3 regions of the Salinicoccus bachuensis genome follow, and region 2 is predicted to be linked to each of the others. Evidence: riboswitches for the same ligand, from Rfam matches in the RefSeq annotation. Region 2 holds a riboswitch; each other region holds the start of a gene.
The links. A riboswitch is a leader RNA that binds a small molecule or an ion and turns the genes downstream of it on or off. The one in region 2 is predicted to bind thiamine pyrophosphate.

Region 1 (2,266 bases), 170 kb from region 2:
CCTCATGCGTAAAAAGATAATCCACAGCATCACCTTCCAAATGCCCACCCTTTATCGTCACACTGTGCACACCGATTTCATCAAGGAATATTCGGGCGGCCTTCCTGACATCCGCTTCCTTCTCGATCTTATGCCCTGTAATCTTCTCGGCCTCATGGATGTTCGGCGTGACGGTAAGTGCCGCAGGAAGCAGCGTACTCCTGAGGAATTCGATCGATTCCTCTTCTATCAGCGCATCTCCACTCGTGGCGATCATGACCGGATCGATGACGAAAGGAATATTATAATCCTCCACCATATTCGCAACCACTACCATCATATCGATTGTCGCGACCATTCCACTCTTCATCGCATGGGGCACTTCGTCACTGAATATGCTCTCGAGCTGCTTCTCCAGAAACTCTGCAGGAACATTGAACACATCCTGTACGCCCATCGTATTCTGGGCAGTCAGCGAAGTCACGGCCGCCATGCCGTATACGCCTCTCGAATGGAAGGCCTTGCTGTCTGCCAGCACCCCCGCGCCGCCGGTTGGGTCCGTTCCTGCCACCGTCAGTGCAATCGGCATCCTATGCATGGACATCCACCTCCATCCAGCGTTCTTTCGTCGCCGCCATATTGAAGAAGCGCCTTTCATGTTCCACACTTTCGATGAAATTCCTTCTGAGCTGCTTCATGTCTTCAGCCGGCATTCTTTCCGCTTCGTTATCGATTATCGTCAGCATCACATCGAGCGTATCATCCATGTCCCTGGCGTAGAATTCAAACCAGCCGCGATAAGGATGGCCGGCTTCAAATGTATGCCGCGCCATCGCCTTCTCGGCAATCCTTCTGTAGACATATGGACATGGTGCCATCGCACTCAAAGTGAATGCGATATTCTCCCTCGAGAATGCATTGAAGTACATATGTTTGATGTAGTGGTCGGCGGATGGATACCACGCCCCGTCCCTGATGATATCCTCATAGGGCATATCGACCGCCTGCGCCAGTACTGCGTGCGCTTCGCTTTCACCTTCGAGCAGGAATTCCATCTGACTCAGAAGGAATTTCACAGTGTCCTTCGAATCGGATTTGGCAATCAGCATTGCATAGAGATTCGCAAACTCCTCCAAATACAATGAATCCGCCCTCAGGTAATGGATGACTGCAGCCGCATCGATGTTTCCATGTATCAGCCCCTGGATGAAAGTGTCATTATAGATTGCTTCGATGATCGGTTCCGCTTCATTTCTCAACTCTTCAGTCAGCATATGATCTCTCCTTTTCCAATATAAAAACCCGTTTCCAGCGCAGGAAACGGGTTCAGTATGGAGGCAGGATATGCCGGACCAACCCACTTCCCTACGCTGGTATTATCCAGATCAGGTCCAAGGGATCAGCCCAACGGCTGTCTCAGCAAAAAGCACCCCTAGTGGTGTTGCTATTCGATTGACTCCAATAATAGTGAAGATTCACGCCCATGTCAAACAATAATCGGAAATTTCAATATGCTTGCATTTTCAAAAGGAAAGATATACACTATATATATATCAAATAAAATTGATTTAATAAGGAGGGCGGGAATGGTGCAACCGACGAACAGCAAGGATGGTACGGCCTATGAAAAAAACCTGGAAACCTATGAGCAGATGTTCAATGCACTTGCGGACAGGACGCGATTGAAGATAATCAATGAAATCAGCAAAAGTACCAATAAGCAGCTCTGTGTATGTGATCTGGAGGAAATGCTGGATCTGAAACAGTCGAAAATCTCCTACCATTTGAAGAAGCTTGTCGATGCGGATATCCTTTCGACCGAAAAGCATGGAACTTGGAACTACTACAGAGTCAATGAATCACATTTGCAGGGTACATTGTCAGAAGATACTTGCTCAACCATCTTATGATGGTATCTTTTTTATACTATAAATCAATTTTTATTGATTTATAAATCAAATACTTTTGATAAATATAATGATAAGGAGCCAAGATGATGACTGATTCCATTACCGAATTCCTGCGGACGTTTTTCCTTCTATTCACCACCCTTATCGCCCTGTTCATCATCGTCAGTTTTTTCGTCAGCCTGCTCCAGCAGATAGTATCAGAAGAGAAGATAAGGAAGGTGCTGAATCACCCCAACAAAATAGCAGGTTATATGCTCGGTACACTTTTTGGTGCGGCCACCCCTTTCTGTTCCTGCTCCACCATCCCCATTCTGGCAGGCCTGTTGAACTCGAAGGCATCTTTTGGCCCTTCGATGAGTTTTCTGATTGCTTCCCCA
Region 2 (2,266 bases):
CCCTCACGGTATCCCAGAGATGAGCCGCCGATTTGCTGTCCAGCATGCTTGTCGGCTCATCCAAAAACAGCGTGTCTGCCTGCTGGAGCAATGCCGAGGCGATGGCGAGCTTCTGCTTCATGCCTCCTGACAGCGTCTGGATGGCGCTCTCCGGGGCCACATCAAGCCCGACCATGCTGAGCGCTTCCGTGAACAGGGGTTCCATCTCCTCCTCAGCCACCTGCCTGTTCTCGAGGACAAAGGCGAGCTCTTCGGCGACTGTCGGCATCGTGAACTGGGAATCCGGATCCTGGAAGACGTATGCACAGGACGCGGGCATTTTGAGCCGATCCGCCTTCATCGGTATGGTGATCGTATCCGGTATGAGGCCCCCGAGCACATTGAGCAGGGTGCTCTTGCCCGAGCCGCTCGGCCCGACGATGAGCACCTTTTCACCCTCCCCTATTTTCAGGTCGAGATCGGTGAAGAGAGGCGATTCTGATTCCGGGAACCGCAGACGCAATTTTTCCACTTCGATGCACATGATCAAAGCCCTTCTTCAGCAGCATGGCCATTGCCGACGAGTTTCAGCACACCGGTCTCCTTCAGCGCACGGTACAATAGGTGCGCCAGCCAGCCGGCAATGAGTGCACCACTCAGCACCCTGAAACCGAACATCAACAGCAGATTCCATGTCGCCAGCTGGCCGAGGTAGCCGTAGTACCAGTCGAGTGGGAACGTCGCGAGCGCAGCTGAGATGCCGGCGATGACCGCCACCATCAGGGATGTGCTTTTGTACTTCACGATGGCGAATACGATTTCGCATGCAAGCCCCTGGATGAGTCCGTACACGATCAGCATGACATCGAACTGCAGCATGACGATCGTTTCACCGGATGCCGCTGCAAATTCCGCAATCAGTGCCACGCCGGGTTTCCTTATGATGAGATAGGCGACCACCGCTGCGATGAACCACATGCCGTACAGCAGCTGATTGAGGTGCAGTCCGAGCGGTTCGAGCGCCGTATAGACCCCACCCCATATCGAATAGATGAACGAGAATACCAGGGCGACGACGACCGTGATCAACACATCGGTCAGGGTCAGCCCTTTTCTTTTTGCCATGTTACCAACCTCCATAAATTATTTTCCAAATAAAAAAACACACCACTAGCGGAGTGGTGTGCATATTATATGTAAAATATGCCACTTCCCTACGCTAGTATGATCTAGATCAGGTGATAAGGGTAATTCTCAGTCCTTGCGGACACCCCTAGTGGTGGTTATTTATTCGGTTGGTTCCATGATAGTACACTTTCCGAATTTTGTGAAGTCATTTATTGTCGGCGACCATCTGGTAGTAGCGGCCGCGCTGTCTGATGAGCTCCTCTTCAGAACCGCTTTCGACCAGTTCACCGAGCTCCATGACGAAGATCCGGTCCACGGCCTTTATCGTATTCAGCCTGTGGGCGATGATGATGCTCGTCCGATCCTTCATCAGCCGCTCGAGCGCCTCCTGGATTTTGAGCTCCGTCACCGTATCGATGCTGCTCGTCGCTTCGTCCAGGAGCAGTATGGCCGGATCCGTGATCAGGGCCCTGGCAATCGATATCAGCTGCTTCTGTCCCTGGGAGATGAATCCTTCATCTGCTTCCAGCACGGTATCATAGCCCTCCTCGAGTGCAACGATGAATTCGTGTGCGTTGGCAAGTTTCGCCGCCTCCACCACTTCCTCATCCGTCGCATCGAGCTTGCCGTAGCGGATGTTTTCCCTGATCGTCGATTCGAACAGGTAGGGATCCTGCAGCACGAAAGCCGTCTGCGAACGGACTGTCGAACGGCTGTAGTCGAGGATGTTCTGTCCATCAATCCTGACCGCTCCGGAATCCGTTTCATAGAATCTTGCCAGCAGCTGCATGACGGTCGTCTTGCCCGCACCGGTCGCGCCAATCAGGGCAACCGATTCGCCTGCATCTATCCTGAAGCTCAAGTTTCTGATGGTCGGGTTTTTCTGCGTCGGATCGTAGGAGAAGGAGACATCATCAAATTCAATCTCACCCTTTATGGTGCTGTCCACAATCGTCCCCTCGTCCTTTTCGGGCTCCGAATCGATGATGCCGAATACACGCTCTGCACCGGCGATGGCCGAAAGCACCTGATTGAACTGGTTGGAGAGGTCGGCAAGCGGCCGCGTGAACTGCCTGGCGTACTCTGCGAACACGACGATGGTGCCGATGGTGACGAGTCCGTCCGTATAGAAGACGAGCAGGCCGCCAGCGCCGGCCAC
Region 3 (2,266 bases), 250 kb from region 2:
TGCCTCTTCTACTGTATTTTGCGGCCAATAGCCCGCTGTTTCATCCGGTTTCGCCGGATTCTCACGTGGTTCGTGACTCTGTGCTTCGACTATTTCGCCGTTGATATATGCATTCACTGTCAGTGGTGTCGCGAGTTTAAGTGCCAATGTGACTGCCTCCTTATATTACTGATTATCCATTAATATCAATTCCCGGCAAGGCGGGGAGCAAAACATTCTGGACGAAGCCGGCCGGCATTGGCCAAGTCCGCATCCATTTCTATTTTATGGTATATTTATAGTATAAAAATGCTCTAGACTTACGCATCCTAATCGCAAAGGGGAATTGCCATGGACAGGATCAACCTGATTACGCTCGGTGTAAAACATATTTCGGACGCAGTCGATTTCTATCGTAAAATGGGGTTTGAGGCTTCCATCATGGGACACGAAGATGCGATCGAAATCGTATTCTTCAGGATGAAGGGGTCGAAGCTCGCCCTTTATCCACTGGAGAAGCTGGCGGGGGAGACAGGGCGCGAAGCAGTCGACACGGAAGGAAAGTTCAATGGCATTACACTTGCCTATAATGCAAAATCCGAAGCGGAAGTGGACCAGGTGCTGAAGCGGGCCGGAGAAATGGGTGGTGAGATCATCAGTCCCCCAGCTCCTACCGAGTGGGGCGGTTACAGCGGCTACTTCGCGGATCTTGATGGCTACTGCTGGGAAGTGGCATATGGCGCGGACTGGGAATTCGATGAGAATGACATGCTGATCATCTGATACGGAAAAAGGAACGCTCCATGATGGGGCGTTCCTTTTCATATCGTCCTATCTGTTTGACGGACTGTTGGCTGAAATCGTGAATGTCATCGTCGTGTGGCTTATCGCTTCCTGCACTTTCGTGAACGACGACTCCATGGCATTGAAGATATCTGCGGCTTCACCGTCGAGCCGTGTGGCGTAGTGGCTTGGGCTGACCGTGACACCCGCTTCCTTCGACAGGTCGATCTGCTCGTAGATGACGTCCATATAATTGGTCGTATTCATCGGATAGAGCGCGAACTTGCATCCTGCTTTCTGCTGGATGTCTGTTGACGCTGCTTCATTCATACGCTCTGATGACACATCCATATGCGTATCCCCGGAGGAGTCGCCCGGACAGCCGATGGAGAAGGTGCCGCTCATTTCCACATGTTTCCCCGTTTTTGCCGCCTGCAGATAGACCGCCTTCACCACATCGAAAACGTGCTCGATCCGTCCCCGCACACACGTCGAGACATCATCCGTGTCTTTCCATACTTTCGATGTGACGACCTGATCCAGTGCGCCGAGGATCACATCAGCGAAGTCGTCGCTCATCACACTCAGGTTGAACTGGCAACCTGCAATCCGTTCCGTTCCACATTCCTGTACCATACATCATGCCTCCAATGATTTTATTGAAAATGAAAAAGCTGCACTCCCGAGGGAATGCAGCGGATGTATGGAGTGGTGCGTACATACAAGGCTGCACTTCCCCACGCTGGTGTTATCCAGATCGGGTGGTAAGGGTCCGGTTTCTCCGTCTCAGCCTAAGGCGCCCCCAGTGCATCGGTATGCAGTTTTCATTACAATTTCCATGATAGCGGATGAAGGTGCGGCGTGTAAAGTGGGGGCTGTCCATTGCCTCCACAGTTAGGATGACTCAGCCCTAAGGCGTATATCCTAGTTTGGAAGCGGTTGAAGAGGCAGTGCTTTAGAGAAGAGCTGGTGCAGAATGGTAGAATATAGGGGTGAGATTGGAAAGGAGGGAGGCTATGGCCTACATCTCCCTTGTATTTCTGGATGTCATCCTGCCGATTCTGATTCTGCTTGGTGTCGGCGTCATACTCCAGAAGAAGTTTGAATTTCGTCTGAGGCCGATTGCGAACCTCGTGACGTACTGTTTTCTGCCGTCTGCCGTATTCCTGAATATTTATGAGGCGGACATCGACTTTGAACTGCTGGGACAACTCGCACTGTATCTGACGCTGTTCATCGCTTCGATGATTGTCGTCGGTGAAATATTCGTCCGTCTGCTCGGACTTCGCGGCGGGGAACGGACCGCTCTGAAAAACAGCGTGTCGCTGATGAACTCCGGCAACTATGGGCTGCCGGTCAGTCATCTTGTATTCAGCGCCAACCCGGTGGGCGTATCAGTGCAGATCATCGTGCTCGTCGTACAGAATCTGCTGACATTCACGTATGGCCTGTACAACCTGCGGTCGAATGCGAAGTCCATCGTGGAACTTTTCCGCGAACTGCT

Region 1: linked by a shared signal. The riboswitch ahead of tenA (thiaminase II) and the one ahead of RQP18_RS05355 (ECF transporter S component) in region 2 are both predicted to bind thiamine pyrophosphate.
Region 3: linked by a shared signal. The riboswitch ahead of RQP18_RS04150 (YkoF family thiamine/hydroxymethylpyrimidine-binding protein) and the one ahead of RQP18_RS05355 (ECF transporter S component) in region 2 are both predicted to bind thiamine pyrophosphate.

What each region holds. Positions count from the first base shown of each region.
Region 1 covers NZ_CP138333.2:1,249,028-1,251,293, reverse strand. Annotated here, with positions in the region: gene thiD (bifunctional hydroxymethylpyrimidine kinase/phosphomethylpyrimidine kinase) at 1-577, opposite strand, end outside; gene tenA (thiaminase II) at 570-1,253, opposite strand; TPP riboswitch at 1,325-1,423, opposite strand; gene RQP18_RS06175 (ArsR/SmtB family transcription factor) at 1,566-1,889, shown strand; gene RQP18_RS06170 (permease) at 1,976-2,266, shown strand, end outside.
Region 2 covers NZ_CP138333.2:1,084,018-1,086,283, reverse strand. Annotated here, with positions in the region: gene RQP18_RS05360 (ABC transporter ATP-binding protein) at 1-523, opposite strand, end outside; gene RQP18_RS05355 (ECF transporter S component) at 526-1,104, opposite strand; TPP riboswitch at 1,174-1,264, opposite strand; gene RQP18_RS05350 (ABC transporter ATP-binding protein) at 1,313-2,266, opposite strand, start outside.
Region 3 covers NZ_CP138333.2:833,541-835,806, forward strand. Annotated here, with positions in the region: gene RQP18_RS04140 (aldehyde dehydrogenase family protein) at 1-147, opposite strand, end outside; gene RQP18_RS04145 (VOC family protein) at 331-762, shown strand; gene RQP18_RS04150 (YkoF family thiamine/hydroxymethylpyrimidine-binding protein) at 811-1,398, opposite strand; TPP riboswitch at 1,480-1,576, opposite strand; gene RQP18_RS04155 (AEC family transporter) at 1,779-2,266, shown strand, end outside.